DNA from 4 places in the Clostridium chromiireducens genome. Region 4 is predicted to be linked to each of the others. Evidence: riboswitches for the same ligand, from Rfam matches in the RefSeq annotation. Region 4 holds a riboswitch; each other region holds the start of a gene.

Region 1 (8,469 bases), on a different contig from region 4:
ATTGTAGGGACAGGTATATACCACCCTTCAAACAAAGTAGATAATGATTACTATATAGAGCATTTCAAAAACTTAGGTAAAGATATCGCACCTTTTCTTGATAATCTAGGAAGAAAAGAACGATATATTGTAAATAATACCACCGAAAACGCTTTAACTATGGCAATAGAAGCCTCAAAAAACGCTTTAAAGATCGCTGGTATATCAGCTGATAAACTTGATGCTATAGTATTTTCTTCTGACACACCTGAATATTTATGTCCATCTAATGCACTTATCATAAATCATGAGTTACAAGCATCAAATGCACATACTGTATATGATTTAAACTCCAACTGTGTCGGTATGGTTGTTGCTCTCGATCAAATGAGCCGCTTTATGAAAACATCAAAAAACATAAAATATGCACTTGTGGTAGGCGGTATATTAGTATCTTCTATTGCTAGGGAAGATTGTAAATATACATATCCAGCCTCTGGTGATGGTGCCGCTGCAGTAATTTTAAAATGCACTGAGGAAGATACACAAAGAGGAATACTAGATTCTAAATACTGCACAAGATCTGAATACTACAGTACAATTATCTCTCCTTGTTGTGGACTTACTAAAGCGCGTTTAAATACAACCAGTGAATATGATAAAAAACAACAATGGACCCCATTTCCTCTTAATTTCTTTGCCCCTGAATGGAGTAAAGCTATAGATGAATTCATGTGTGAATATGATTTCTCACTTGATGAAATTCAATATTTCTTTTTATCACAATATTCTAAGCAATTCTTAATTGAAACAGCAAGAATATTAAATATCGATAATTATGAAGAAAAATTTGCATACATTGGTGATAAATATGCATATACCGGTACCACTAGTCCAATATTTGCGTTACATGAAACCCTTCAAAATAAACCAATAACTCCTGGTGCTAAAGCAGTATTTTGTTCAGTTGGTGCTGGCGTTGCCATGTGCTCATTGCTATATAAGTTTTAAATAACTATATTATTTATCATATAGTCATTAATTGGCATTGATGATTTTATAAAAAGTAGATAAATAATTAATTATCTACTTTTTATAATTTTTCCAAATAACTTTAATACTTTATCAAGTTTTCACAAAATCTATCCTTATTAAATCATATCTTTGTTTTTATAATTAAATCCTTAATTAAATACATATTTCCCTTTTATCGAATATTCTTTTAGCCTTCCCTTCACTTTTTACAAGTGTATCTGGATTAACAAATTCTATATTACACCCAACTTGTAGTAAATTATGCAATCTATTTTTAATATTTTTTTGTAGTTCATTTAATTCATGTGTATAGTAATACTTTAGATCTCTGTTCGTTTCGACTGTAATTGTTAATTGATCTAGATTACCTTTTTTCTCTAAAGTTAATGTATAGTTCGGTGATAATTCCTCAAAACCAAGTAATATTTTTTCAATCTGTATTGGATATACATTTACTCCTCTAATAATCATCATATCATCGTTTCTTCCATATATACGGTTCATCTTAACATATAGGCATCCACATTCACATTTATCATAGCTAAGTGATGATATGTCTCTTGTTCTATATCTTATCAATGGAATTCCTTCCTTTGTCAAAGTAGTTAAAACCAATTCTCCCTTTTCTCCAGGCTCAACACTTTCTTGAGTAATTGGGTCTATGATTTCTGGAAAAAAGTCTTCTTCATTAATATGCAAACCATCCTGCATATTACATTCACCTGCTACTCCTGGCCCCATTACTTCACTTAATCCATATATATCATATGCCTTGATTTTAAACTTACTTTCGATATTTTCTCTTATTTCATTAGACCAAGGTTCTGCTCCAAAAACCCCCATTCTTAATTTTAATTCTTCAGGGTGTATTCCCATTTTTACCATAGTATCATATATATGAAGAGCATATGATGGGGTACAAGCAAGTACAGTAACTCCAAAATTTTTCATAGTAAGTACTTGCTTTTCAGTATTTCCTCCTGACATAGGTATAACTGATGCACCTACACGCTCGATACCATAGTGAAGTCCTAATCCTCCTGTAAATAGACCATATCCATAAGCCACTTGCACCACATCATCTGAAGTAACACCATATCTACCCAAGACATCAGCTATTAAATTTGACCAATTATCTATATCGTTTTTTGTATAACCTACTATTGTTTGCGTACCACTTGTCCCTGATGATGCATGAATTCTTACAATTTTATTCATAGGAACTGCAAACATACCATAAGGATAATTTCTCCTTAAATCTTCCTTTGTTGTAAATGGCAGTAATTCAATATCCCCTAATGTTTTAATATCTTCAGGAGTTATGCCCATCATATCAAATTTATTTTTGTAAAACGGAACACTATCATAAACATATTTAACAATGTTTTTTAACCTTTGTATCTTAACTTCATTAATCTCTTCTCTTGTTAGTTTTTTTTCTAAATTATTCATAAAACTCTTCTCCTTTTATTACTCCCAATAAATCGAATTCATTTTTAAATTTATGATTTTCATTTAGATTTTAACAAGATTATAATTTAACTAGATAGCTTGTATTCTTGATAGTCGTACATATTATAAATACTTCCTCCTTATAAAGTGTAGTTAATATATACATATCTATATCCAAACTATTTCCATAAAATAGAAGGCGCCTATTAATTAATAGGCGCCAAAAAGATAAACTAATGCGTATGCAATGCATTTAACAACATTTTGGCAGCCTGGCAGTCATTGAAATAAATTTCTTTAGACCCATAGCTTTGCGACCTTATCTTTCGAGAAGTGTGCTATTATCAATGTATATATTAGGTATATTTTACACTTTATTTCCATGTTTTTCAACAAAAATATCACTTTTTTTCCAATAAATTTATATTAGTTAAAGTCGTCTATCATATTCATATTTTAATTTATTATGTTCTATATGATAATCAATCTGATTAATCATAGCCTCTTTGTCACAAGGTAAATCTCCTCTTAGCGAAACGTAATTCGATGCATGGTTGCATCTAAATACTATTGTTTCCTCAATATTGATGTGTTCTATTAAAAGCTTAATTTCAATTAACATTTCTTTATCACTTAACAATTGAAATTCTTTTTTCACTATTTTATTATATAAATCAGTTTCTTCCTCAGCCATAAGACTTAATACGCCTAAATAATCTGGAGCCATATTACTTATTAATTCGCCAGTTTTAACTGCATGAATTTTACTATTTTTTCTTCCTCCAATTCCAGCTATAACAGTTACTGATAGCAAAATATTTGCATTCTTAACCATTACTGCTGCATTTAATAGTTCTTCACTGCTTGCCCCTTTATTTATATCTTTTAAAACCTCATCACTTCCACTTTCAACTCCCATATATATCATAGATAACCCTAAAGCCTTAAGCTCTTCTAACTCCTGATGAGTTTTAAGAAGTATTGATTTAGGTGAACCATAAAGAGTAATCCTACTACATTCAGGAAACAACTTACCTGCATACATTAGTATTTCTTTTAGGTCCTTAGTAGGAATAATCAAAGCATCACCATCTGCAAGAAATATCTTTTCAACATGTTCATATATCTTTCTAAAGTGGTTCATATCATTTTTAATTTCTTCCAAGGATTTTATAGAGAATTTCTTCGATTTATACATACTACAAAAACTACATTTATTATGTGAACAACCTAACGTTGCCTGTATTATAAGGCTATTGCTTTCACTAGGAGGCCTGTATAACGGATAATCGTACATCTTTAATTCCTTTCTTCACTTATATTATTAGTAAGCTAATATTTATAAAACTGCTTCGCATTTTTATACTTTAATTAACTTATATTTCTTCCTATGTTTATAGTATAAATTAATATCTCTTGTAATATCAATTTATAGTTTTAAATTTAATAAAGTTTTCTATCCTACTATTTTACACATAATCATTAGGGTAATAAATTATGTGCATATAGAGCTAGCCCCTTATAGTATAATAATTCTATAAGGGGCCCCAAAATAAAACTTCTTATCATTTATTTTAATCATCCTCTTCAGTACAAACCCTATTTCTGCCTTTGTTTTTTGCTTTATACATTGCTCTATCTGCTCTCAATATAAGATTATTAATGTTTTCTCCATTTACTTTTTTATAAGATGATACTCCAAAACTTGCAGTAATATTAATTTTTTCTTGATTATTCTGAAAATTTATATGCAAATTTTCTACTGCCTTTCTCATACGTTCAGCAATCATGATTGCTTGTTCACTAGTTACTTCTGGTAAACAAATTACAAATTCTTCACCACCATGCCTCCCTACAAAATCATATGGTCTGCACATATTCACAATACATTGAGCAAACTTTTGCAAAGCAATATCCCCCACTTGATGTCCATAAGTATCATTTACTTTTTTAAAAAAATCTATATCCGCTAGTATAATGCTCATATTTAATTTCTCTCTCTCAGCCCTGCTAAACTCCACATTAAATCTCTCTTCAAATGCTCTACGATTTAACGTTCCTGTTAGAAAATCCACAGTTGCAAGTTTTTCTGCTTTATCTTTAGCTTTTAAAAGTTCATGTTCAGCAAATTTCCTTAAAGTAATGTCTTGTATTTGTCCCACCAAATATAGTGGCTTATTTCCAGCGTCATATACAATGGAAATTCCTAATATGGCCCAAATTATTTTTCCGTTTTTATGAATATAACGTTTTTCAAGAATGAAATGAGGAATTTCACCTGATAATAACTTTTCAACTAAAGCTATTTCTTTCTCCTTGTCATCATAATGTGTAATTTGCTCAAAATTGATATTTAATAACTCATCTTGAGAATATCCTAATAAATCACACAGAGCTTGATTTGCTCTAAAGAATTTTCCATTTATATGTGCCAAGCACATTCCTATCACCGCACTATCAAATGCAACTCTAAATCGCTCTTCACTCTCTTTTAATTTCTTCTCCATTCTTTTCCTCTCGGTTATATCATTAATTATATTAATCATAAAAATAGGGTCATGTTCTGTTCCCGGTATCAGGGTAGAAGTAACTTCAGCACATATTCTTTCATTGTTTTTACCAATATAACAATTTTCTGATTTACACAATGTACATTCGTCATTATATAGTTTATTAAAAATATCTACAATTTCTTCATCACCTTTGAATCTATTTATCCCTGATAAGTGATTAATTTCATCCTTCGAATACCCCAGCATATGAAAGTATGCGGTATTAGCTTCAATAATTTTCTCATTATTATCACGTACAACAATTCCTAAACCTGCATTATCAAAAATTGCCTTAAATCTAGCATTACTTATCCTCAGCTCATTCTCAATTTCCTTTCTCGCAGAAATATCCCTAATAACGCAGATAATTTGCTCTATCGAATTATCATTGCTTCTCATCACTTTCATTGATAACTCAACCCAAACATACTTATCATCTTTGCATTTGATTCTAAAAACTTGTGTTGAAATATCTTTAGTTTTCACGTTATTTAAAAAAGCCTTCTTTAGTGATTCTATATCTTCATGATATATATATTTATAGAAGGAGGTTCCCACTAATTCTTCCTGAGTATATCCAGATAATTGTTCTACCTGAGGAGAGACGAATATAATTTTCCCTCCGGCTTTATAGGTTAATATAGTATCAGATAAATTATCAGCCATCATTCTATAATAAAGCATATTCTTATAATTAGAATTTGCAGAAATTATATATTTAGTAGTATAGTACCCTAACACTATTCCTAAAATGTATACCGCCCAATAAAAAAAAACTGTTTCTTCTAAGCCATTTTTATTTTCTATTAAATACCGTAATGCCGTACTAGATATAAGCATTGAAAATAGAAACATAAATATAAACTTATTTCTTCTTGACAGCTTCATAGTTGCTATATACGCTGTTCCAAGACCAATTATAAGTGCTACAAAATGTGCTATTATTGATGCAGTATTTATACCAAAATAAATAAGCCTAAAAAAAGCAATGAGTATTGTAGCAAATACTGCTGAAATAGGTCCGCCAAGTATACCTGCGCAAATAATTGAAATATTTCTTAGGTCTATAATAATGTTATCCGTAATTCTTATTGTAAACATCATTAAAATTATTCCTAATAGCCCAAACGCTATACCTAGCAGGAATTGAACTTTTAAAGCTTGTCTGTGATCAAAACTATTATTCTTAAAAATCTGTCCTATTATTAGTAAAAAGGATATCAAAATAGTGACATTTATAAATAAATCATGGAGCATAAGAACACCTTCACCCATTGTATACTAAACATGTATATATATATGTCTTATCTCTACACACTATTCACAAATTATGAATGATTTTCCAAACATACTGTATACAAAGTTTTAATATATATTAATTCTAATGCCCAAAATAAATATCACTATATCTTTATACCTGATACAAGGGTTCCTCATTGATAATTAAACTTATACTGTGATATATTCCCTAACTAGAAATCAATGATATTCTTTTGTGTAGTGTTTCATCTGGAATTTTGATGGCTGTGGTTCTTAGATTGGAAGTTGTTCAAAAGTGCTAGTTCAATGCTTAAGTGAGAATCCAAATCTTGCATTTGGTCCTTCGAACTTACTCAGCGAACGAATGTGAGTCGAGTTTCCTCTTTTGAGGCCAGCACTTTTGGTGCAACTTCCAATCTTAGAACTACCCATCAAAATTCCTTAGAAACCGAAACAAACGAATATCATTGATTTCGGTGGGAACACACATAAGTTCGATTATCATTGCGGAACCCTATAATCACTTACGATATTTTTAAAAGACTGTTTAAACTCTTTTTTGATAATCAAAAAATCTTCTAAATCATTCAAAAATTGAAATAGCAATGCCCTATTTTCAAATTCATCTCTATTTTTTGGTAGTTCCATACTTGCATAATCTCTTCTGAGAAAATTTAATTTTTCAATTAGCTCAAGGCAATCATTATCTTCATGGAGATTCATTGCAACGTCATTAGTAAACTCTGATAATATTTTTGTTTGGTCATAAGTCATGTAAAATCTTGAAAAGTGTCTCTTCATTCTTTTCATTGTATCTAACTGAAGTATTCTCATCTCAATATAATTTATATAATAGCCATTTTTTTTAAATAAATTATTATTATTTATTAATTGCGCCATAGCTTTAGACTTTTCAACTAAATTTTCAACAGTTGCTAGTATTTCCTGTTCATAAACTGGAACAGCTTGAGTAATTAAAGTCACTGCCATATCCGATAATATTGCCCTATAATATTCTTCAATCCTATGTTTATTTTTCTCAAATTCATCTTCTAATGATGCTGTATATAAATTAAACATGATTGCAACTCCAATGCCTACAACAGTTAATTTTGCTTCATTAATGACCCAAAAAAGATTTATATCATTACTTATTAAAAGATGCGTTGATAATACCGCCCCAACAGCTATTCCTTCGCTCATTTTTATCATTTGAGCTATTGGAATAAATATTAACAAAAATAATCCAAACACAATTGGATTACTACCTAACAACAAATAAATTATAAATGAAAGAAATATAGCTAGTGTCGATGTAATTATTCTTCTTCCTCCTACTTGCAGAGCCTCCTTCTTTGTATCTTGAATACTAAGTATCGCTATTATTCCAGAAGTTACTCCGAACTGTAATCCTATATAATTTGATACAATTATTGCTATTGTAGCTGACAAAGCCATTTTAACTGTTTTTGACTGCAGATATTTTATCATCTTTATTTATCTCCTTCATCTATTCTTTGCACACGTGCTCAATAGCCATATTATATACCTCTTTGCTATTTTTTTAAAGGTAAGTCACCATATTTAATTAGAATATATATCTTCTTTAGATTTACCTATTTGAAACTATATAAAAATGCTCCATAAAAAACGGAGCATTTTACTAATTATTTATTAAGTTATATTTTAAACTTAGCAACAATTTGCATAAGCTCTTCAGCATTTTGTTCTGTAGTTCTCATAAGCTCTGTTATATTGTTAGAATTCTCCATAACAGACAATGTTTTTTCCGAAATAACTTGGGCCCCCTGTGCGCTCTCATCATTAGATGCTGCAATTTCATTTATGGATCTTACCATACTTTGTATTGAATCTAATAATTCTCTAGAGGTTTCACTAAAATCATTTACTAACCTTTCAACTGATTCTGAATCTTTGTAATATTGTTCTCCAATATTAACCATGTTCTTATAATCATCAATTACAGTTGTGTCAATGAAATTTAATGCTCTCTCTGAACTTGATTTTAAATTAATAACTGAACTCATAACTAATTTTGTTATTTCTTGAATTTCATTAACTGTATCTGCTGAAACCTCAGCTAATTTTCTTATTTCATCTGCTACTACAGCAAATCCCTTACCCGCTTCTCCTGCTCTTGCTGCCTCTATTGCCGCATTTAATGCTAAAA
Region 2 (8,469 bases), on a different contig from region 4:
TATTAGATGTTAATAATGACTTCTTGGCACTAACACAATTTACTAAGAACGAATTATTTGAAAAAAATACAAATGAAATTCTAGATAAATTATTTAGAAATAATAATAAAATTAATATAACAGATACAGAAATAGAAACTATTCTATTCACTAAAAGTTTTGATGTAAGATTTGTTAAAGTTAAAAAAATTACATATCCTTATACTAATATTTATATTTTTACCGAAATAGAAAATTCGCGGCTAGATGATAAGCTGCTTTTTATTGATAGCCTAATAAATGATAATAATATAGGAATAGGAATTTACACAGCAAATGATTTAAGACTTATTAAAGCGAATCAAAAATACTTAGATTATATGCCTAAGCCTTTTAATCAAAAGTCTGCTATTTATGGTAAATGTGCTAATGAATTTATGAATAATTACGAAAAAAGTAATGTTCCAGAAATAATAAAAAATATTATTCAAAATAACAAACCAAAATATTATACTGAAGCACCAGGATGCCTTCTAGACCATAATCTTTACTGGGATAATACTATCACTCCAATTTCCGAAAATGGTGAAGTTAAATATATTATGTCTATGCTTGAAAACGTAACTGAACGCGTATTAAGCAGGAAACATATACACAGAAAAAAGAAACAGCTCGAAAGCATTATTGAAAGTGTTGAAGATGTAATTTCTATAGTTGATAAAGATGGAAAGTATATAAAACAAAATAAAAAAATGACAGAATTGCTAGGACTAAATGACAATAGATATGTTGGTGATTCTACTAAGGTTGGTAAATATTATAATTTATCTGGAGAACCAATCCCAATAAGTGATTTATGTTTTTTTAGATTATTAAACGGCGTCAAAGTTAAAGGTCAAAAACTTAAGTATGTGCATAATAATAAAGAATATTACCTATGTTGTAATGCAATACCTATTTTTGATGATAACGGGCAATTCGAAACAGGTGTCTTTGTAGTTCATAACATCACAGAATTGATAGAAAACAGCAAACTTATAGATAATCAAAAAAAGGAATTGGAAATAATATTTGATAATATGCATGATGCAGTTGGAGTAGTAGATAAAAATGGTAATTACGTAAAGAAGAATAAGGCTCTAACTAACAGCTTAGAAAAAAACTACTGTATAGCAGCTATTAATAAGGTTGGTGATACATTACAAAATAATCAAAAATATTACGATCGTAGTAATAAAAAATTAACCCTTAAAGATTTACCATCATATAAAGTTCTAAAAGGTGAGACAATAAAAGAGCAACGAATAATTATTAAGAGTAAAAACTCTAAAGTTTATCTTGATTTTAGTGCCATACCTATTTTTGATAATAGCGGTAATTTTCAGTATGGGATAATTGTAGCCCATAATGTAACACATCTTATTCGAAAATCTAATAAAATAGAACACGAACAACAACTAATAATTAAAGCTGAAAAAGAAAAAATTGAAGCAATTGAAAAAGTACTCTCTATGAAGGATGAGTTTATATCATTAATTTCTCATGAATTTAAAACTCCCCTGAATGTAATTTATTCAGCAATTCAGTTGATTGAATATGTATATATTGACGATGTTCCCGATAAAGTTAAAGACTTGATTAAAAATATTAAACAAAATACTTTTAGGCAATTGCGGCTTGTAAATAATTTGTTAGATATTACGAGATTAAACTCTGGAAGGCTTAAGTTGCACATAAAAAATATAGATATTGTATCTTTAACAAGACAGATTTCTCAGTCTGTAAGATTATATTCCGATCAAAAAAAAATTCAATTACTCTTTAAATGCGACATAAAATGTAAAAAAATCCCCACTGATGATGAAAAACTTGAAAGAATTATTTTAAATCTACTTTCAAATGCAATAAAATTTACAAATGAAGGTGGTGTGGTTACTATCAATCTTCATGATGACAAAGAATCAAACATGATCATAATAGAGGTATCCGATACTGGGCTTGGTATTCCAAAAGATAAACATAAACTTATATTTGAAAGATTTGGCCAAGTTGATAGTAATTTATCTAGACAAGCCGAAGGAACGGGAATTGGTTTGTCTCTTGTAAAAAAATTAGTTGATGCTTTAAATGGAAAAATAGCATTAGTCAGTGAACCAGGACATGGAAGTACTTTTAAAATAAGTCTGCCTTTTAATCAGGATGTGGATGATGAAAAGAGTGATTCGTTCCTTGATGAAGGTTGCAGATTAGTTAACGCGCTAAATGTAGAGTTTTCAGATATTTATTTATAAATGGAAAAAAGTAATAATATTTTAAAGCATAAGATATTAAAAGTAATCTCTATATATCAATAATAATTTTTATTTTAGAATGATTAATAATGAAAAGTACAGCGTTATACATAATATACGCTGTACCATAAACTTTTATTTGATTATACCATTTAAGATAAATTTGTTCTTGGGATACCTCTTACTGGTTTATGCCTTTTTCTATTTTTTGCTGGCATTGATGTATTTGATACATTAGATGATGCATTGTCATCATTATTTAAAATAAATTTATAGTTTGTCATTTTTCTCACCTCTCTACTAGTATTTACTACTTTTAGAATTTCTATTCATAAGCTAACAAACCATAAAAAATAAAAAACCAGCTGGAAATCAACCTAACATTTATGGATGATTTGACTTACCTGTATATGTATCGTATGGATAAGGAACTAAAATTTCTCCATTAACATTCTTGTACTTTGTGTTTTCTGTGGGATTTAAATTATTAATAATATTCCTCCCAACAGTATATAACATTTTAGCTACAACTTTAGGATCTTGTGCAACTGTCCCCGTCATAAAACCTCTATCAATTAATTCAATGGCTTCTGGCAAAGCATCAATTCCTACAACTGTTATATTTTTTGATTTATCTCCCTTATTATATCCATATTTTTGTAGTGCATCTATAGCTCCAATAGCCATTGCATCATTGTTTGAAATTATTGCTTCAATTCTATCGCTATATTTGAGAAATAAGTTATTAATTGAACTATTCGCCAAATCTCTTAACCAATTCCCATTTACTAAAGTTAATTCTTGAGTCGTTATTCCTGAATCATTGATTGTTGATATTGCATATTTAGATCTTTCGATTGCTTGTGGGTCATCAGGCGGTCCTTGTAACAAAACATATTGCAAAATGTTATCGTTATTTTTATCTATTACATTCTTATCTTTTTTCCATAAATCAACAATAATTTTTCCCTGAGCAATACCCGCCTGCTTGGAATCTGGAATTATAAACACATCCTTATCATAGAGAGCAGAAATTTTTGAGACCACATCAGGAGAAATATTCATTAGTATTAAAGGAATACCTTTTTGCTTCACTCTTAAGATAACTTCTTCAACGAAATTTTCTCTTTTATCTGCTAGATTTAATATAAATAGATCAAAGTTTTTTTGAAGAGCTGAATCTAATAGTTCATTTTGTATAGCTATATTGTTTTTTGAATCAAAAAAAGTATAATTAACATTATTATTAGGGTCTTTTCCGATATCTTCTAAACTTTCTCTAATTCTCACCATATATGGATCATTAATTCTATGGAATATTACTGCAACATTTATTCTTCTTATATTATTAAAATTTGAATTTGCAAATGTTTTAACTTGTATGGTGTTCATTAATATGAGGATGGTTAGCATGATTAGAATCAATGCAATCACTTTTCTCAATATATTCATTTATAATAACCTCCACTTTATATAATTAAAAAAATTATATATTTAGTGTTATGTTGTATATTAATATGAAATTTATTCTGACTTAATAATATAAAAATATTAATATCCCTAATTTATATTAAATCTTTCTAGTTCAGAATCTAACCTTAATGCTAATAATTGGAGTTCATCTGAATAATTGTTAAATCTATCCATCGCAGCACTTATTTCTTCAGTTGACGCAGTTACTTCCTCTGATGCAGATGCAGTTTCTTGTGAGATATATGAAATGTTTTCAACTTCTGATACTACTCTCTGTTTCTTTTTGTCAATTTCAGATATAGATGCATTTATCTCTTCAACTTTATCAATCATAACTTCAATTGAACTAAGAATTTCACTAAATATTTCTTGTGTATTACTAACTGCTAAATCCTGCTCTATTACTACTTCTTCTGTAGCTTTAATAGCTGTTACAGCTGCATCTGATTTTTCTTGTACTTTAATTATAATCTTCTTTATCTCTTCTGTTGATTTCTTCGATTCTTCAGCAAGTTTTCTTATTTCTTCCGCTACCACCGCAAAGCCCTTACCCGCCTCACCTGCACGCGCAGATTCTATACTTGCATTTAATGCTAACAGATTGGTTTGTTCCGTTATTTGCGATATACTTTCAGATATGATATTTATTATTTTAGTACTTTCATTCACATCTTTAACTATCTCATTAACTTCTAACGTAGCAGTTTTAGTCTTATGTGATTTTTCTATTAGCGTATCAATCATTAATAATCCTTTAGCACCTAATCCCTTAGTTGTTCCAGAAAGTTTACCCATTTCATCAGAGCTTTCACTAATTTTATCTAATCTATCTGATAGGTCGTTCATCTCTAAAGCACCATTTTGAGCATTTTGTGCTTGATTTGTTGCTCCGTGTGATATATCTTCTATTGCTCTTGATACTTCTCCTATGGAAGCTGTTACTTCCTCTGACATGCCAGCTAGATTTGATGAAGTTTCTAATACAATTTTTGATGAATTTGTAACATTTTCTATAAGATTTGATATATTTTTTATCATCTCATTAAAGGAGTTTGCTAAATCCATAAATTCATCTTTAGTAGATGCCACAATCGACACTGTTAAATCTCCCTTTGAAGCTTTTTCAAATACTTCCCTCAACTTTTTAATATTTTCTGCTATTCCTTTACTTAAGAATATGGATAGTGCTATTGAAATTATAATTATTACTAAAACTATAATCTCTGTCGTAATAAGTATTGAATTTGTATCATTTATTATTTCTTTTTCATCTAATGTAGCTACTAATTTCCAACCTGTAGCCTTATTGGTTTCGTAAACTCCAAACATCTTTGTATTATTCTCTTCATAAGCCACAAAGCCTGTATCTTGAGTTTTTGCAGCATTCCAAAATGATTGCTTAGAGGCATAATCAGTCCCAATTAAATCTTTATTAGGGTTAATTATCATCTTTTTTCCTTCAATATCAGAAATAAATATGTATCCTGTATTTCCTATCTTCTTTGTTCCTATTTTTTCTAGAATAGTATCCAAGGAAACGCTCATTGCGCAAACACCTATTACATTTCCATCTCTTTCAACTGCTTTTGCTATAGCCACAACACTTTTACCTGTTTGCGCATCTTGAAATGGTAGAGTTATTATAACTTTATGATTACCTTCTAAAGCTTGCTTATACCAATCTTTCTCTTTAGGATTATAACCATATGGCATTTTTTCGTTGGGATATATTTCAAATTTTCCATCTGCGGTTGCAAAATACACACTGAAAATATCTTTATCGCTTTCTTTTATATTCTTTAACATAGCCGCCGTAAATGTGTATGGTTCTTCTTTATCAGCATTAATAAAATTATAGTTACTCGACAACATTGTAACCATACTTCCAAATCCATTGAAGTAATTATTAATTCCATCATTTACTTCTAAAAGTGTTTGCTGACTTGTCGTTTTCAATTTTTCATTGAGAATTGCTTTAGCTTGCCTATTAGCTCCATAACCTAGAATAATTAATGGAATTATACATATTCCTAGTAAACTTATAATCAGTTTAACTCTTATACTTTGAAATTTAATTTTTTTTAAACGCATTTTAGATTCCCCTTCATCTAAAGTATTTTAACTATTTATAATACTTTCAGCTTTGTAAAATTATTGTTTGATGAATTAAATTGCAAAAAAGTCTTACTTCATACTATAATGAAATAAGACTCCTTCGTCTAAATTTATTTATATTAAATTTATTTATTCACACTAAACTATATTGCCATTATATATTGTTATTTTTTTCTTGTCAACTTTAAAACAAATTAGTTAACGTTTTTATAACTATATTTTCATTAAAAGGTTTTACTACGAACGACTTAGCTCCAGCTGTTACAGATTCACGAATCATTGCTTCTTGTCCCATTGATGATATCATAACCACTTTTGCATTAGAGTCAATTTTTTTAATTTCTTTTAAAGCACTTATTCCATCCATTTCAGGCATTGTAATGTCCATTGTAACAAGATCAGGATTTAACTCCTCATATTTTTTTACTCCGATAGCTCCGTTTTGTGCTTCACCAACCACTTCGAATCCACCATTTTCGAGTATCGTCTTTAAAACATTTCTCATAAATGCCGCATCATCAACTATAAGAACTCTTTTCATTATTATAAATCCTCCTTAATTATAAAAAAAGCAGGCAATAAAGATATTGCCTGCCATGAATAAACTATCATAATTTTTGGCAACCTGACTATCATGGCAATTAACGTTGCTTTAGACTCATGGCTTTGCGTCTCCACCTTTCAATGGATTTGCTATTTACACTTCTTTACTCATTAAATATTAACTTTTATTATAAACCAATTATTGAAACTTAACAATTAAGCCAACAATTGTAACTAACATTAACATAATAGCACATTTTACCAGTCTAATCAATAAATTTTTCGGTACATTATGACTATAATTACATTTAAATTCACAATGTATTGCATATATAAATTAATAATATACACTTAAATAGTTTTAAATATTTCACCTGCTATACCTATTGCGCTGCAGGCCTTAGGAAATCCTGCATATGCCGCACAATGTAAAATAATTTCTAAAATTTCTTCTTTTTTTAATCCTGCCTTTATAGCTGCTTTTATATGAAACTCCAATTGCTCAAAGGCTCCTTGCGTTATAAGAGATGTTATTGTTACTACTTCTCTTGTTTTTAGATCTAAATTTGGTCTTGCATATATTTGCCCAAAACCAAAAGAAATCATTTTATCCAAAAAATCCGGAAATATTTCACCTACTGATTTCACCATTTCTTCTCCGTTTGCATCTGTCATCTTCTTTAAAATATTAATTCCATTTTCATAATCCTTTTTCATTTTATTATCCCCTTTTCATAGTTGGTGGTATTTCACCTGGATCAACCACAACCTCTATTATTATTGTTTCATTATGTAAATTTGAAATTTCTAAAGCTTCTATTAGTGTTGATTCATTGTGACATTTATATGATTTTACACCTAGAGATTCACCAAATTTTTTAACATCCAATGGTACATTATATGTAGTTCCAACTTCCTTCCCAAAAAGTTTTAGCATAGCTTTTTCTGGCATATCTAATCTTCCATTATTTATCACTATAAAAGTGACAGGGATATTATAATTTGCTGCTGTTGATATTTCAGTACCATGCATAAAAGTGCATCCATCACCCGTTAAACAAATGATTCTTGAATTATGGTTTGATAACTGTGCACCAATTGAATAGCCAATAGCATGTCCCATTGCTCCAAATACATCATCAAAAAAGAAAGTGGCTGGTTTTCTGATTCTAAAATATCTTATTGCATAAAATGAATGACTTCCATCATCGCCAAATATAGTTGAATCATCCGGTAACTCTTTTCTTATTATTTCCATTGCATTAGCAGCTGAAAGATACTTTCTATTATCATTAACATTATCTTTAAATTCATAATTCTCTACTAGTAAATTATATTTATTTGATATTCTATCTTCGACTTTACTTAATACTGCTTGTAAGTTAGCTTTAATATCACCAATGATAGGTAGTGTAGGTGCTAACAGTGATTTTTCTATAAATGTATAGTCATAATCAAATTGAATAACTTCTTTAGGATAGTTTTCCTTCGATATACCGACTAAAGACATATCAGATAATTTACTACCTATTACAATCAATAAATCTATATTTTGATTAATGTATTCACTTGACTTTTCTGTTCCACCTAGCCCTAGCGCACCAAGTGATAATGGATGATTTTCGATAAATGTTCCTTTTCCACCTGGCGTAGTCATAACTGGTATACTCCACATTTCAGCTAAGCTTTTAACTTCCTCATATGCAAGGCTTGAATGAATACCTTTCCCCGCTAAAATTACGCTTTTCTTAGCAATATCAAGTTTGTCTATGAATTCATCTAATCTTGGAGATATTAATTGACTGATATTGTTAGGCAAATCAAGTTCAAATTCTTCAATTTCTTCATCAAGTATGTCTATTGGTATAGACAGATGAACCGGCCCCTTAACCCCAAAATAGGACTTTTCTAATGCATGCTGTAAGTATCTTTGAAACTGATCTGCCCTTTCAATTCTTGCACTAAATTTAGTAACTGGCTCAAACATCTTAACTAAATCAGTACCAAAAATTGTGGAATCCTGACCTAAAGCTTTTCCTGCACTATGCATAGGTTGTTGTCCAGTGAT
Region 3 (8,469 bases), on a different contig from region 4:
ACGAGTTTTAAACTAAATGATTTTATTGATGATTTAAGTGAATTTTATTTGGATTTAGCGGAGATTAAGGAAAAGACCTTTAAAGTAAATGGATTAGAAGAAAATATATCTGTTCAATGGGATTATGATAAGGTAAAAAGATCAATAGTAATTTTAATTGAAAATGCATTTAAATATACTAATGAAAATGGTGAGATAATATTAAGTGTAGAGGATATGAACAAATATGTTAAGATATCGGTAAAAGATAATGGAATAGGAATTAAGGAAGAAGAACAATCTCGTATATTTGATAGATTTTATAGAAGTGAAGCTGTTAGAGGAGAAAATATTGGTGGTACTGGAATTGGATTAAGTTTATTGAAATCAATTTCGAAAAATTTTGGGATAAAACTGAAAGTTAACTCAGAGTATGGTAGTGGATCAGAGTTTATTTTAATAATCCCAAAGATAATAAAGTAAGAATATAACAAAATAAGAACAAGTTAGAATAATGATTTTAACTTGTTCTTATTTTATTAATAAATTATCTAAGCCCAAACAGCCTACCCATAAAACTTAATTTCTCTTTAGTAGTATCCATTTCCTGTTGGACATAATAAGCGCGCTCTATAACATTTTTGAATCTTCTAATTTCATCAATTAAATTTATATCCCTAGAATTAGAAGCTTCATTAAACTTATCAAATTGTAATTTTAGAATATCTTCTAAGGAAAGTTTCTCTGAAATTAAATTATCTATTTTTAGAGATAGCTCATTATATAGGTTATTTTTTTCTTCATAAGCTTTCTCAAATTTATAGTCAATGTATTCTTTTATTTCTTTTAACATATCTTCCTTAAATAGTTTTAATTGATCATTTTGTTCCGATGCGAGGTCAACAATTTTTTTAATGCGTAATTCATTATCTTCTTTAATCTTGTTTGATAAAGTTTCCTTTAAACTACTAATCTCTTTATTTTCAAGATCAATTATCGTTGATATTATTTCTTTAACAGATAAGGAATTACTTTCTTTAACTTCAACTAATTCTTCCAGGTTCAATGGTAGTGATTCACAGTATTTTTGAATCTCCTTAACAGTCATTCCTTTATTTTTCAAGTTAATTAAAAACTCAAGTTTATCTATATCACTATTGGTATATCTAAACTCTTTATTTAAAATTTCAATTTTTAGAATGTTATCAAAAACATTAGTATAATACCGTATACTACTATCTTCTTCCCCTAATAAACTGGCTACTTGATTAATTGAATAATGTAATATATCCCCCCTTTTTATGTTTTTTACAGTTAACTTATCAGGAATATGCATATATTTATCTTCATAATCCATAATATTTTAAACCCCCTCTTTTAGGTTAAAGTAAAGTATTAATTATCGCAGTTAAGTTATTCTGATGTATATTGGAAAGTAAAAGTATAAGAGAAAATTTATATAAATTATTTTTAAATACAAATAGTTTTTTGAAATAGAGTATTTGAGAATATTGTAGGCAATTAACTATAAGATTAGTTGCGTTCAATAAGTTTTCAAAAAATAAAGGTGACTATATAATAATAGTCACCTAAATATAACAAAAGTAAAAAAACATCTTATTATAATTATATTTTGGCAACCTGACAATCATAGAAAATTAAATTTTCCTTAGACTCATGGCTTTGCGACCCTACTTTTCAATAAGTGTGCTAGTATCATTTATAGTTATAAAAAATTATATTTTAAAAGAGCTTGTTTATGTTTTAATTATAGAATAATTAAAACATCTTATCTATAAATATTTTCTAATTTCCATGAAACTCAAGAAATAACTTTCGAAAATAAATATATTTTAGTATGTAAAGTTAACTTTATAATATAAAGTTAGTAATATGTAATAAGTAATATTAAAATTGTACATTCATTAATATTATCGACAGATTATAAAGTGTTTTTACCTTATTCGATTATATTACTTATTTTAACCTTAAATTACTTATTTATATTAAATATCCTTTAAATATTAATAAATATAGTATAAAATTGTAATGTAATAAAATATTTCTAATAACTATTATACAATAAATACAGGCATATAAAAATCAAAAAATCAAAAAATCTTTTAGAATAGTAAAAAATCCGATATATATTGATTAAATAGGGGGATTATTATGGAAAAGAGCAAAATATTATTAGTTGCATTAGGACAAGGTGCTGGTAACATTGTTGATGGTCTGTTAGGTAGAAATAAGAATTATAATGGATTATTTTTTAATAGTAGTTTATTTGATATTAAACCATTAAAAAATGCAAATATAGATAAAAACGTTTATTTATATCCAGGGACAGATGGATCTGGCAGAGATAGAAATAAATCAAAAGAGATGATAAAAGATAATGCAAATGCAATAGGAACTTTATTAAGAAAGTATCCTCAAACAGAAGTTATGGTTGTTTTTACAAGCATGGCAGGGGGGACGGGATCTGGCGCAATCAAGACGTTCATACAGATAGCTTCAGCTGCTATTCCAACTACAAAAATTAATGTAGTAGCAATTCTTCCAAGCCTGACAGAAGATCAACTATCATTTAAGAATACAATAGAATGTTGGAATGACATTAATGGTGTAATTGATTCAATTAGTGATATTAAGTTTGTTGATAATAATAAAAGAAATACTTATAAAGAAATAAACAATGAAGTGATTGAAAGCTTAGATTTAGCATACAATCTAATGGGAATTCATATTGATGGAAATATTGATAAAAAGGATTCGTTTAGAATAAATACTGCTGAAGGATCTGGTATTGTTTTAAAGCTTTATGATGGTTTAAAGGATGAAAAGACGGCAATAGATCTGGCTATAAAAAACAGTGTATTTGCTCAACCTGACACATATGATTGTGATTATTTAGGGATAAATTTAAAAATAGACGGATACGATCCAAATGAAGTATCAAAATGCTTTGAAGTTTATAAAAGCACATATATTACCTATAACAATGATTTCAATATAGTTGTTCTAGGTGGATGTGACACACCTACTGAGTCAATTAAGTTAGTTAAAATGGCGTTAGATGATAAATCTAAAAGAAAATTATCAAGGAGCAGGGACAGGGGAATCATTATAAATATTGATGAGAATGTTGGTAAGGAAAATAACCCTAAAATTGAAGAGTTAAGTGAGTATAATAATGATGAATTAGAATTCTCTTTTGATTAAATATATAATAATATAAAAAGCTATTTCTAAGTAGGAATTACTACACCTACGTAGAAATAGCTTTTTTATTTTATATTAAAAGTATATATTAGTACTTTATAATAAATTTATGGATCAATATATACAATTATAAACCTTATTGCAAGGTATGCATGTGCCAATATCATAATCTATTATTTGTCCACAATTATTGAAAAAACATCATGGTTACCTTTTCTCTGTTATATTTGATGTTAATGAATACAATATAACATTTAGGTAAACTATAGGTAAATAAATAAGTGTATTAATATTAATAGAACTTTATCTTACAAGATACTATTAATTGACATTTAAAAATCATTAATATATAATATTACAATAAAAGACTATGATTAGGAAAAGTACCTTAGATATTATTTTTAGAGAGTAGCTGTATGGTGCAAAGCTATAATAAATCTCGGAGAAAATCACCTAGGAGTTGGAGACTGAAAAGCATTAATGCCCAATAAGTTATCACGTAACAGCCTGCGTTAAAGGATAGAGTATGTATGTACTTGAAATAAAGCATTTAATATTATTTTTTAGATGTTTTGCCTTAGGTGGTTTGCGAATTCAACTTCGTCCTGTAGGATGGAGTTTTTTTACGTTTAGAAAAATATATAAATTTTGAAAAATTATTGAGGAAAATATATAGTTTACTCAGAATGAAAGGGGAATTTTTAATGTACAATAAGGTAGATTCGTCAAAAGGTACCGTCAACATGGAAAAAGACATAGCAAAGCTTTGGAAAGAAAGAGATATTATCAAAAAAAGCTTTGATTCAAATCAGGATGGAGAATATTTTACTTTCTATGATGGACCTCCAACAGCAAATGGAAGACCTCACGTTGGTCATATTTTAACTAGAGTTATGAAAGATATTATTCCAAGATATAAAGTTATGAAGGGACATAGAGTTCTAAGAAAAGCAGGATGGGATACTCATGGTCTTCCAGTTGAACTTGAAATAGAAAAGAAGCTTGGAATTTCAGGAAAAGAGCAAATTGAAGATTTCGGTGTAGAAAATTTCATTAAAGAATGTAAAGATAGTGTATTTTCATATGTTAGTTTATGGGAAGAGATGTCACATCAAATAGGATTCTGGGTTGATATGGAAGATCCATATGTAACTTATCATGATGATTATATAGAATCAGAATGGTGGGCATTAAAGAAGTTATGGGATAAAGGTTTATTATATAAAGGTCATAAGGTAATGCCTTACTGTCCAAGATGTGGAACGGCTTTATCATCTCATGAAGTTGCTCAAGGGTATAAAGATGTTAAAGATTTAACTGCAACTGCAAAGTTTAAAGTTAAAGGAGAAGAAAACAAGTACATTCTTGCTTGGACAACAACTCCTTGGACATTACCATCTAACTTAGCATTATGTATAAATAAAGCATACACATATGCTGATGTTAAAGTTGGTGAGGAAGTTTATGTATTAGCTAAGGACTTAATTGGAACTGTTCTTGGAGATACAGAACATGAAGTAATCAAAGAATATAAAGGTGAAGAATTACTAGGTACTGAATATGAACAATTATTACCTTTTGCTAAGGTTGAAGGTAAAGCATTTGTAGTAATTCATGGAGATTATGTAACACTTTCAGATGGTACTGGTATAGTACACATTGCACCAGCTTATGGTGAAGACGATAGTCTTGTTGCAAAGCAAAATGGTATTACATTTGTAAACTTAGTAGATGCAAGTGGTAACTTTGTTGAAGAAGTAACTCCATGGGCAGGAAAATTTGTTAAGAAGTGCGATGAAAGTATCTGTAATTACTTAGAAGAAAATAATAAATTATTTAATAAGCACAAACATCTTCACTCATATCCTCATTGCTGGAGATGTGACACACCTCTTTTATACTATCCAAAAGATAGTTGGTTTGTTGCAATGACTCAAATGAGAGATAAATTACTTGAAAATAATAATAAAGTAAATTGGTATCCTGATAACATTAGAACAGGAAGATTTGGTAAGTTCCTTGAAAATGTTATTGACTGGGGTATTTCAAGAGATAGATACTGGGGTACACCACTTCCAATATGGCAATGTGAATGTGGTCACAGAGATTGTATAGGAAGCAGAGCTGAATTAGAAGAAAAGGCAACTACAGATTGCAAGGGAATAGAATTACACAAACCTTATGTAGATGGAATCAAGTTAAAATGTTCTGAATGCGGAAAGGAAATGAGTAGAACTAATGAAGTAATTGACTGTTGGTTTGATTCAGGGTCAATGCCTTTTGCACAATGGCACTATCCATTTGAAAATAAAGAAAAATTTGAAAAGAATTTTCCAGCTCAATTTATATCAGAAGCTGTTGACCAAACAAGAGGATGGTTCTATACATTAATGGCTTTATCAACATGTTTATTTGATACAAATCCATTTGAAAACTGTATAGTATTAGGTCACGTATTAGATAAAAAGGGACTTAAGATGTCTAAGTCTAAAGGAAATGTTGTTGATCCATTTGAAGTGTTAAACAGTCAAGGTGCAGATGCTACAAGATGGCATTTCTATACTGCAAGTGCTCCATGGCTTCCAACAAGATTCTCAGTTGATGATGTTGCAGAAACTCAAAGAAAGTTCTTAGGTACTTTATGGAACGTATATTCATTCTATGTTTTATATGCTGAAATAGATAATTTTGATCCAACTAATTATGCTGATTTTGTTTCAGACAACGTGATGGATAAATGGATTATATCTAAGCTAAACACATTAATTGAAACAGTTGATGATGGATTAAACACTTATAAGATTACTCAAGCAGCTTTAGCTATTGAAGACTTTACAGATGAATTATCAAACTGGTATGTAAGAAGAAACAGATCTAGATACTGGACACAAGAATTAACAGATGATAAAATTGGTGCTTATGTAACATTATATAAAGTGTTAGTTAACCTAGTTAAGGTAGCATCGCCATTTGTACCATTTATGACAGAAGAGATTTATCAAAATTTAGTTTTAAATCTTGATAAGAATGCTCCAGAAAGTATTCACTTATGCACATGGCCAGAAGTGAATAAAGAAGCTATAAATGAAGAATTAGAAAAGGAAATGGATTTAGCTTACACATTAGTTAAGCTTGGAAGAAGTGCTAGAAATGCTGCTAACATTAAAAATAGACAGCCGCTTTCAGAGCTGCTTATTTCAACAAAATCACTTCCAGAATATTATGGAGATATAGTAAAAGAAGAATTAAATATCAAGATGGTTGAATTAGGAGCTGACCTTTCTAAATATGTTAACTTCGAAATTAAACCTAACCTACCTGTTATAGGTAAAATGTACGGTAAATTAATTCCTCAAATCAGAAAGGCAATTTCAGAAAAGAATCAAATGGAATTAGCTCAAAAGATTCAAAATGGTGGAAGCGAAACTATAGTTGTCAATGATATAGAAATAGTTCTTACAAACGAAAATCTTTTAGTTACTATGCAGGGATTAGAAGGTTATGCATTTGCAGGGGAAGGTGAACTAGGAGTTGTTTTAGATACAACAGTAACACCAGAACTTCAAGAAGAAGGGCATGTAAGAGAAATTATTTCAAAGATTCAGAACATGAGAAAAGATAAAGGGTTTGAAGTTGCAGATAGGATTAACCTTTATGTAGCAAATAATAATATGTTAATAGATATTATTAGAAAATTTGAAGAAACAATTAAGAAAGAAACTTTAACTTCTGAAATTATTTATAACCAAGAAACTGATTACTCAGAAACAGTTATAAATGGTGAAGTGCTAAATATGAATGTCGAAGTAATAAAATAATGAAATCGGCTAGGAATAAAAAGATTCTCTTGGAGTTCCTAGCCATTTTGTTTTATATTAATTCTAGTTAAAATAATACTAACTTATTATTATACTTAAGATCTTTTAATAAAATTATGAATTTAAGTTTAAAAACTATGATTTCTGACAAAACTTAGAATAAAATAATAAATTATTGTAAGTTCTGTTGATTTATAATGTAATATATTAGTATAATGAAATTATCTAGAAAAATTCAAAGGAGGAATAATAATGGCTACTTCTATTAAGGATGTTGCAAAAGAGGCTGGAGTATCAATTGCAACTGTTTCTAGAGTTTTAAATGATATCGATGTAGTAAACGAAGATACTAAGAAAAAGGTATTAGATGCAATTAAGAAACTTGGATATAGACCTAATATAGTCGCAAGAAGTTTAAAAACTCAAAGAACAAAAACAATAGGAATTTTACTTCCGGATATATCAAATCAATTCTATCCAGAGATTGTAAGAGGTGCTGAGGACGTTTCAAATATATACGATTACAATATAATATTGTGTAATTCAGACCTTGATATAGAAAAGGAAAAAGAATATTTAAGAGTACTTAAAGAAAAAATGGTTGATGGTGTAATTTACATGAGTAGTTCTTTAAATGAAGAAATATTAGAATTAATCAATGAATTAGATTTAAAAACCGTGTTAGTTGAAACTAGAGATAAAGAAGGACTATTACCGAGTGTAACAATTGATAACGTTAAGGCTAGTTATGATAGCACAAAGTTATTAATTGAAAAAGGAATAAAAGAAATTGCTTTTATAGGACCAGAAAAGGAAAGCAGAAATGCATGGGGAGATAGGTATATCGGGTATGAAAATGCCATGAAAGAATCAGGAATTGAAATAGATTCTGAGTTAGTGTACCTAAGCTCAATGAAAGTAAAAAGTGGATACGAAGGAATACAAAAATTCTTAAAACAAAATAAGAAGTTTAAGGGTGTCATATGTGCATCAGATGATATAGCAATGGGCGCAATAAATGCTCTAAGAGACAATAAAATAAAAGTTCCTAAAGATGTTAGCGTGGTTGGATTTAATGATAATTTTGCAGCATCAATATTCTATCCAAAGATTACAACAATTTCTCAACCAACTTATGACATGGGATCAGTTGCAATGAGAATGCTTATTAAAATGTTAAATAAAAAAGAATTAGATGAACCACATTATGTTTTAGAGCATCAGTTAGTTGAAAGAGAAAGTACTGTCTAGTAAGGAATAAAAGTAATTTCTAAAATCTATATTTGATTTTAATGATTACTAAAATAATTAATCTATAAGTTTTAAGATGACTGTTTCAAAATAATACTTAATTATTTTGAAACAGTCATTTATTGTGCAAAATCCAGGTAGTTGCATTCGCAACTATCTAATGTTAATATAATTAGTGCAACCATTAATTTGAATA
Region 4 (8,469 bases):
TGTATTGATTTGTTATATAGAATTTTTCTGATATTGTATTTAAATAGTATTGTTTTTCTTTCCTTAAGTTATAGATTTTTTTCTTTATATGTATTATATTATTATATAAAAGACATATACAAAGGAGATGCAACTTATGATCGATCATGAAGAATCATTACCCTTATATAAACAACTACAAGATTATATTCTAGGTTCAATTAACAATGGTACATTGAAACCTGGCGATAAACTCCCGACTGAATTGGAATTAAGTAAAGCTAACAATGTCAGTCGAGTAACAGTTCGTACTGCCCTTGATTCACTAACTTCAGAAGGTTACTTGATTCGGGTTCCAGGGAAGGGGACATTTATTGCTAAAGAGAAAATCAAAAAAAATGTTACAGAAACTATTGGTTTTAGTGACACTTGCAGAATACAAAATAAAGTTCCTGGAGCAAAGGTATTGAAATGTGTTATTGAAGAAGCCACTGCAGCTGATCAACAACACTTATTATTACAGCCTGGCGAAAAAATAATTAACATTGAAAGAATCAGATATGCCAATGATACTCCAATCGCTGTTGAATATTCCAGATTCCCTTCTTCTTATTCATTCTTATTGCAAGAAGATTTAAATAATAAATCACTATACGAAATTTTAAGAAATAAATATGGCCTTTCCTTTGGAATATCCAGAAAATATATCGACATGGAATATGCTTCTTTTGATGTTGCCACATACTTAAACATATCAGAAGGGTATCCTATGCTTAGTATTAAAAGTACTGTATGTAGTTCTACTGGTGAGAAAATTCATCGTTCCAAACAAATAATACTAGCTGATCAATTCCAGCTAATTGTATAATTTTTTATAGCTTTAAATTCTTTTGTATATAATATTTAATTAGTATTCACTGAAGCTTAATCATTATAAATAACGAAATCAATATTAGAATTGTGCATAAATCAAATCTCTATTATTGACGTTTTGATTTACGCGCATATTCTTATCATTTTCATTTCCACTTTTTCTTTCACCGGTATACGCTTTATATTTAGTGAGATAAAATCCAAAAAAGTCTTCGATGATTTCAGTTAATATAAAACACGTAAAAAAACAGTAGTTATATCCCCCTATACTACTGTCTTTAAAAATCTTTATTTAATTTTCTCATCTTTTCTTATTTAATCCTCTCCTCTTTTCTCCTCTAATAAATCGCCTTTATTTCATGATCCAATTCAATTAATTTCTTCTATAGCTAATAGTCTTGGCTCATTGTCTTTTTGAACCTTTATGTATACCTTAGCCATTTCCATTTGTAAATTTTCTATTACTGATCTAACTTTACATATAAAGTAATATTCCTCAACACCATTAGTGACTACTGCTACTGGATTAAAGTTCCATCCATTTATACCGTCTAGTGCTTTTCTTAGTATTTGTTTATCCTCAATTGAAACCGAATCTTTTATTTCTAACCTATCATTTTCTTTTTCCATAATATCAACTCTCCTTACTAAAGAATATATTATTACTAATTCTTGACAATTTATTGTCAAAAATACAAACTCTCTTTTAATATATTATTAAGAAAAAATAAAGGTTACAGATTTAGTTCTGAACCTTTAAAGATTAACTTTAGCTTCGAGAAATTAATAAAATTAGAATAAATTTTCTTAAAGTTGTCAATCATTATAATGATGACATGATAACCAAACAAAGAGATAGTATTTATTGCACTTTCCCAAATACTATCTCTTTCCTTATATAATTATTTCATGCTCCCAGCTCTTCACATATACTCTGTCTTTTAATTTATCGATTTTATAAGAATACCTTACTCGAAATCCACTATTTAAAATAACTTATGTTCATATTTTAATTACAGAATAATATATAAATGTATAAATCAAAATAGTAAATACTACAACTAACGCTAAATACTTTAGGATACTTAAAACTTTTAACATATCTCTTACTCCTTTCATATACACATTATTGTAATATCATTCTAATTCTTATGCAATGATACTTAGTAAAATATATGTTGATTCCCCATCTACATAATTCGTATAAAATTATTTTTTTATGAATTAAATAAATTAATAATACTATGTACGTAATGTTTCATCTGTCCATTTTACTGATTCTAAATATGCACCCGCAAGTTTGTTTATATCAATTTGCATCTCTTCTGCGCAAATTGTAACCTTTTCCCATTGACCCCTCTCATAATAAATAGCTAGCTTTAGTATTTTATTTAACGAGTTTGCCTCTTCAATTAGACCTTCTTTGATCTCATCAGATAGAAATAATTCCTTTAGAATGACTTCAATTGGACAGCCTAAAATTGCATCCATAACTGAGAATAAACCAACCATATATGCCGAATAACTTCTTTCATTATACCCACTCATATTGCTTATAGCTTCACACATTTTTGCTCTTTGAAGGGAAACTTTTAATAATTCGTTAGTATTGTTTTCCTTTAAATCATTTAATAAAACTACATATAACCATTTTACAATTTCTTTTCTTCCTAATAATGATATAGCATATTTTATAGAAGTCACTTTATTTTTCATAAAAAAAGCTGATGAATTAATCAATTTAATAAGTTTATAAGATATCCCTACGTCTTTCATTATTAAATCTTCTAAATGATTAAACTCAAAGTCTTCTTTATTTATTAACTTTAAAATCTTCAATGCTGTATCTTTGTTAGTCGGAATATCTTTTGTTGATAACACTATCGGCTTACTAAAATAATATCCTTGAAAGTACGAGTATCCTAACCCTAAAGCTTCATCATACTCTTCTTTATTTTCAACTTTTTCAGCCAAAAACTTTATCTTATTATTTACCTTTTTTAATTCCAATATCTTCTTTCTTTCATATCCCTTTGTAATTTTAAAATCTATTTTTATAATATCAGCCATTTCTATTAGTTTCATATATTTTTTATCAAATACGAAATCATCTAAGGCTAGTGTAAATCCTTTATTCTTAAGCTTTTTGCATGCGTTTATAACCTCATCAGTCGGCTCTATATTTTCTAAAATTTCAATCACAACATAATCACTTGGAAGTATGGTTGCTATTTCTTCTTTTATTAATTCTTCAGTAAAATTTATAAATGCCTTCCTATTGTCAGTTACACTCTTAAAATCGAAAGCATAAAATGAATTCGCTATAACATTTCGTGTTGCCTCATCCCCATTGGTATTATCATAAAAATTATTCTGCCCATTTCTAAATAAAAGCTCATATGCAACCACTTCATTACTACAATTAAATATAGGTTGCCTTGCCACAAAAATATCCATGTATACTCCTCCTATTCTAGTAATTTTTTATCATTCATACATTTTTTTATAAACGTTCTTTTACAAATATAAAAAGCCAACTAAAACTAATCATTTTGTTAATCAGTTTTAATTGGCCGGTTGCACAACTAGCTCCAAATTCTTAATATGCCCAAATAAACGAATTCTTCACAGCTTCCAATTGTAATATAATACATATTAATGTAATTTTATCATTAATAATAATTATAATCAATAATTATTATTACTTGTAATCTTTTACTCAATAAATAATACAATTTTATTCATTTAACCAACTATTAGATTGGTAGTAGTTATTCTTAACAGTTAAATAAAAAGATGCCGTTGTTACATTCATGTATGGAACCACCCATAATAAACCTATACCTAATGTAATAATCCCTAATATTATCCACCCTAAAAAACTAAGTAAAAGCACAAAATATTTGAATTTATATCCTTTCATCATTCCAGCACTTTCTTTTAGACATTGAATAACAGACTTACTATTATCATCAGCTAATATATAATAAGATTGTGAAAACATATAACTAAATATAATACCCGGTATTATTAATAAAATAGTCCCGATCAATATTATTATTCCTAACAAAAAAAATAATCCTATTGCTTTTAATATAACTCTAAATCCTGAAAATATATCTGCGAATTCTGGATCTCTATCCTCATAAGCATAATTTAATGAAAATCTACACATCCCAATACTCATTACAGTACTAACTATCATTGATATTATAGCTAAAACGATAGCTAATGCATTATTATTATCCTCAAAAATCCTTGTAATAAAATTAAATAACATTTGTATTAAAAACACAGCTATAATTGCACCAATAGCTATTCCCCATCTTCCTTTTAGCTGATTCCTAGCATGTCTTTTCAATTCTGCTCTATTAATCATTAAATTCCCTCCTCAATTTCATATTCCCATTTAAGTAATTGTATTTAATATAATACCATATTTTCTATAAAACTTCAATTTTTGGTATTATATCGTAAATTTTATATTAATTTATATCTCACTAAGAATAATTATTCAAGTCAAAAAAATAAGGTAAATAAAGTATCTCTACTTAATCTACCTTTAAAAGTAACTACGCTTGTATGAATCTTTCATAATTCTCCATTTTATCCTCTCTGTTATCTTTCTTTATCCAGATGTTATATTCTAAGATAACTTTTTCGATAGTTTTAAGCTCAATCTTTGCGTCTTTTTTTCTTTTCACTTCTGCATACATGTTTATTTTCATTATATTTCCCATTAAGTCATCCCCCCTTTACCTATATAATATTATTAATTTCTTATGATTTTTCTGATGAATTAATTAATTTTTTCTTAAATTTGTAAACAATATCATTATAACATTCAAAAGATTAATCTTTTGGGGCAAATAACTGATAACGATTACTCCTATAATAAATATATTAACATTAATTTATGTCATTTATTTGTCAACTATAAACGTTTTCTTCATTCAGAGCCACAAAAATTTTCGTCCATTTCACTTGGTTCTCCAAATCCTCTGAAGTATTATGTGTTTTAAAACTTATTAATACATCTTTTGAATGTGCTTTTATAGTTTTTCATACCACAATTCCAAACTATAAAAGCAATTATAACCATTGAATGAAATCAAAAATATTTAAATTAATCTAAATATGAAGTAATAAGTGTAAAACCTGCAACTCAGTATGAGTAATTATTTTGACTTTGGATAATCAATATTATCAAAGCTTCCAATAACAAAATAAGAAGCTTGTGCTTGAACAAGCAGCTCCTGGCTCTCATCAAAAATTTTGCATACAGCTCTCATTATATTATTTCCATCACTAATCACTTCTCCAACAGCTGTAATTATATTTCCTTCACGTACATTTTTTATATAACTTATACTCAAATCTGTAGTTACTATACGTTTTCCTAAAGTTACACATGAAACTCCCATTACCACGTCTGCAATTGAAGCCAATGTGCCCCCATGTACATAACCATATATATTACAATATTTATCAATAATTTTTGTTTTATATTTAACCTTTCCCTCCGAAATTTCATCAATTTGAAGATTAAGAAAATTCTCTAGTATTGATGTCTGATATGTTTCTTTCAAATAGTTTTCTAACCATAAAAGATGATGTTTAGTCATTATAACACCTCCTGTAACTCTCTAGCATTTCGCATGAGTAATTTCTTATTTTCATCGATTGCTAATATTATATATATTTTAATATTGTATTTTTTAGCGTATCAATATCAAATGGTTTAGATATATAATCGTCCATTCCTATTTCGATACATCTTTCCTTATCTCCATTCATAGAATAAGCTGTCATAGCAATAATATAAATATGCACCATTGTTTTTATCTCATTTGCCCTAATTATTTTAGTTGCATCATATCCATTTAATTCTGGCATTTGTATATCCATAAGGATTAAATCAAATGAATTATCTTTTAATTTCTCTAAAGCTTCTCTACCATCATATGCACCTTCAAATTCATATCCTAATTTTTCTACCATTGCACAAACTATCTTCATATTTATCTCATTATCTTCAACAATTAATATTTTTTTAGTCTTGTTAATAATTATTTTATTATCTTGTAAATCACAACTTGTCTCTTTATAATTTTTTGTATAATCCATTAAGAATTCAGCTGTAAAATAGAAAGTACTTCCCTTATTTTCAACACTATCAAACCATATATCACCCTTCATTAACTTTGCAATATCTCTTGAAATGGCAAGTCCTAATCCTGTACCATCATACTTTTTGGTAGAAGTCATATCCTGCTGAACAAATCTTTTAAAGATATCATTTTTAAACTCTTCTTTTATCCCAATACCGGTATCTTGTACTGAAAATTCCAAAATTAACTTGTTATTAGTGCTCTCTATTTTTTTGACCTTAAAAACAATTTGCCCACTTTTAGTAAATTTAATAGCATTATTAACAAGATTTATTAAAACTTGATTTAATCTAATCTCATCTCCTATCAAATTATAATTTATATATGGGTCTATGTAATAAGAAGCTTCTAAATTTTTGTTATTACAAGCTAAAGATAATTCTTTAGTAATTCTATTTAAAGTCCTTTTTATATCGAATGGTTTTACAGCAAGTTCAAATTTACCAGCTTCTATTTTTGAAATATCTAATATGGTATTTAAAATTCCTAATAGTACTCTAGATGAATAACTAAGCATCTCTAAATATTCTTTCTGATTTTTATTGAGCTTAGTTACCTTAAGTAAATCAATTACTCCAATTATTCCATTCATAGGAGTTCTAATTTCATGGCTGATATTAGCCAAAAATTCACTTTTAGCTTGGTTTGCCTTATCTGCCTCTCCCTTCGCTTCCTCTAACACCTGATAGTTAGACCTTAGCTCCTCTTCAATTGCAATAAGTTCCTCATATAAAGATGATATCTCCTCATATTTCTCTCTCAGTTCTTCTTCTACTTTTTTATTTTCTGTTACATCTCTTGTAATATTAGAAGCTCCAATTAATTTTCCAGCTAAATTATAGATGGGTGAAACTGTAATGGAAACATCTATTAATTCACCATTTTTCTTTTTTCTCTTAGATTCAAATCCTTTAATTTTTTCTCCATTTTTAATTTTTTTCATTATTTCACAAAAATCATTAATTTTATCTTCAGGAATTATTACTGATATATGTTTACCTAATACTTCCTCTCTTTTATACCCATATATTTTTTCTGCACCTAGATTCCAACTTGTTATAACACCTTCTAAATCTTTTCCTATGATTGCATCATCTGTATTTTCAACTAAGGAAGCTAATTTTCTAATCTCTTCTTCATTTTTTACTCTGTTGGTTATATCTCTTATTATACTTAAAACAAATATGCCCTTATTAATCTCTACACCTATTGATTTAACTTCAACCGGAAAGTTTGAACCATCTTTTCTATAGTGAATAGTCTCAAACTCAATTTCACCTAATTTAGCTTTTTCAAACTGTGTATTTGCTATATCAAGTTTTTCTTTATTTCTTAGTTCAAATATATTCATGGAAAGCAATTCATCTTCTTCATATCCATAAGAATTTATAGCTTTCAAATTAACCTTTAAAATCTTTCCCTCACTTGAAAAAAGAATTATAATATCATTTGCATTAAGTAATGCAGTTTGATATATTTGTAAATCATCATAATTTTTTTTTATTTCACCATTCATCCCTTTTACCCCCAAGCTTTAAATGCATCAATGTAGCAGATCGGAACTTAACATTGTATTGTTATAAGGACACGTTTATCCTCAAGTGTACAATTAATTTGATATGCTTTTATTGATTTTCATCATTTCTTCAAGTTCATCTTCACAAACTGGTTTACTAAAATAGTACCCTTGAATTACATTACATCCCAAATTCATTAGCACTTGAAGTTGTTCCCTTAATTCAACTCCCTCAGCTATGACCTTATATTTTAAGCTTTTAGATAGATTTAAAATACATTCTATTACAGCTCTATTTTTTTCGCTTTCAATGTTATCTATAAAAGATTTGTCTATTTTAAGAGTATTTATAGGTAAAACTGTTAGATAACTTAAAGAGGAATAACCTGTCCCGAAATCATCAATAGAGATATTTATATCTTTATTGATAAGCTCATGTAAGTCAGCAATTTTTTGATTATTTAATTTAATCAAAGTGCTTTCTGTTATTTCTATTTCAAGCAAATTTAAAGGTATCTCATTTTCTTTACAAACTTTTATTATCTTATCCTTAAAATTCGTCTCTTTAATCTGAATAGGAGAAACATTGACTGCTATATTGTTAAATTCATATTTTTTATCCTTAAATTCACGAATCTTTTTACAGACTTTATCTAATACCCATTCACCTATATCTACTATTATCCCGCTTTCCTCTGCTATAGGTATGAATTCCGCAGGGGATACAAATCCCAGTTTTTTGCTGTTCCATCTTAGCAAAGCTTCAAATGCGACTATCCTATTTTCTAAAGCATCAACTTGTGGCTGATATACAATGAATAGCTCTTCATTTTTAATTGATTCTTTTAATTCAACTTCAATCAGTATCCTTCGTGAATAGGCTTTACTTAAAGCTTCCTCAAAAAATGTATATGTATTTTTCCCATATTC

The links. Region 4 has a riboswitch for cyclic di-GMP ahead of D2A34_RS11170 (EAL and HDOD domain-containing protein). Riboswitches for the same ligand answer to the same signal wherever they lie in the genome.
Region 1: another riboswitch for cyclic di-GMP. It lies ahead of D2A34_RS00690 (phenylacetate--CoA ligase family protein); the one in region 4 lies ahead of D2A34_RS11170 (EAL and HDOD domain-containing protein).
Region 2: another riboswitch for cyclic di-GMP. It lies ahead of D2A34_RS11360 (response regulator); the one in region 4 lies ahead of D2A34_RS11170 (EAL and HDOD domain-containing protein).
Region 3: another riboswitch for cyclic di-GMP. It lies ahead of D2A34_RS25160 (helix-turn-helix domain-containing protein); the one in region 4 lies ahead of D2A34_RS11170 (EAL and HDOD domain-containing protein).

What each region holds. Positions count from the first base shown of each region.
Region 1 covers NZ_QXDJ01000001.1:160,248-168,716, forward strand. The annotation lists gene D2A34_RS00685 (ketoacyl-ACP synthase III) at 1-990, shown strand, start outside; gene D2A34_RS00690 (phenylacetate--CoA ligase family protein) at 1,168-2,466, opposite strand; cyclic di-GMP riboswitch class I at 2,730-2,816, opposite strand; gene D2A34_RS00695 (radical SAM protein) at 2,897-3,763, opposite strand; gene D2A34_RS00700 (PAS domain S-box protein) at 4,041-6,293, opposite strand; gene D2A34_RS00705 (aromatic acid exporter family protein) at 6,780-7,769, opposite strand; gene D2A34_RS00710 (methyl-accepting chemotaxis protein) at 7,958-8,469, opposite strand, start outside.
Region 2 covers NZ_QXDJ01000003.1:7,510-15,978, reverse strand. The annotation lists gene D2A34_RS11375 (PAS domain-containing sensor histidine kinase) at 1-2,270, shown strand, start outside; gene D2A34_RS27420 (hypothetical protein) at 2,423-2,554, opposite strand; gene D2A34_RS11370 (galactose ABC transporter substrate-binding protein) at 2,655-3,722, opposite strand; gene D2A34_RS11365 (methyl-accepting chemotaxis protein) at 3,831-5,834, opposite strand; gene D2A34_RS11360 (response regulator) at 6,043-6,399, opposite strand; cyclic di-GMP riboswitch class I at 6,475-6,563, opposite strand; gene D2A34_RS11355 (carboxymuconolactone decarboxylase family protein) at 6,753-7,118, opposite strand; gene D2A34_RS11350 (thiamine pyrophosphate-binding protein) at 7,123-8,469, opposite strand, start outside.
Region 3 covers NZ_QXDJ01000010.1:46,165-54,633, forward strand. The annotation lists gene D2A34_RS25155 (sensor histidine kinase) at 1-462, shown strand, start outside; gene D2A34_RS25160 (helix-turn-helix domain-containing protein) at 527-1,336, opposite strand; cyclic di-GMP riboswitch class I at 1,612-1,701, opposite strand; gene D2A34_RS25165 (FtsZ/tubulin family protein) at 2,152-3,204, shown strand; gene ileS (isoleucine--tRNA ligase) at 3,909-7,022, shown strand; gene D2A34_RS25175 (LacI family DNA-binding transcriptional regulator) at 7,275-8,273, shown strand.
Region 4 covers NZ_QXDJ01000002.1:1,278,639-1,287,107, reverse strand. The annotation lists gene D2A34_RS11180 (GntR family transcriptional regulator) at 137-847, shown strand; gene D2A34_RS11175 (cupredoxin domain-containing protein) at 1,222-1,482, opposite strand; gene D2A34_RS11170 (EAL and HDOD domain-containing protein) at 2,095-3,309, opposite strand; cyclic di-GMP riboswitch class II at 3,415-3,497, opposite strand; gene D2A34_RS11165 (DUF975 family protein) at 3,590-4,231, opposite strand; gene D2A34_RS26680 (hypothetical protein) at 4,425-4,592, opposite strand; gene D2A34_RS11160 (PaaI family thioesterase) at 5,031-5,477, opposite strand; gene D2A34_RS11155 (PAS domain S-box protein) at 5,545-7,539, opposite strand; gene D2A34_RS11150 (sensor domain-containing protein) at 7,633-8,469, opposite strand, start outside.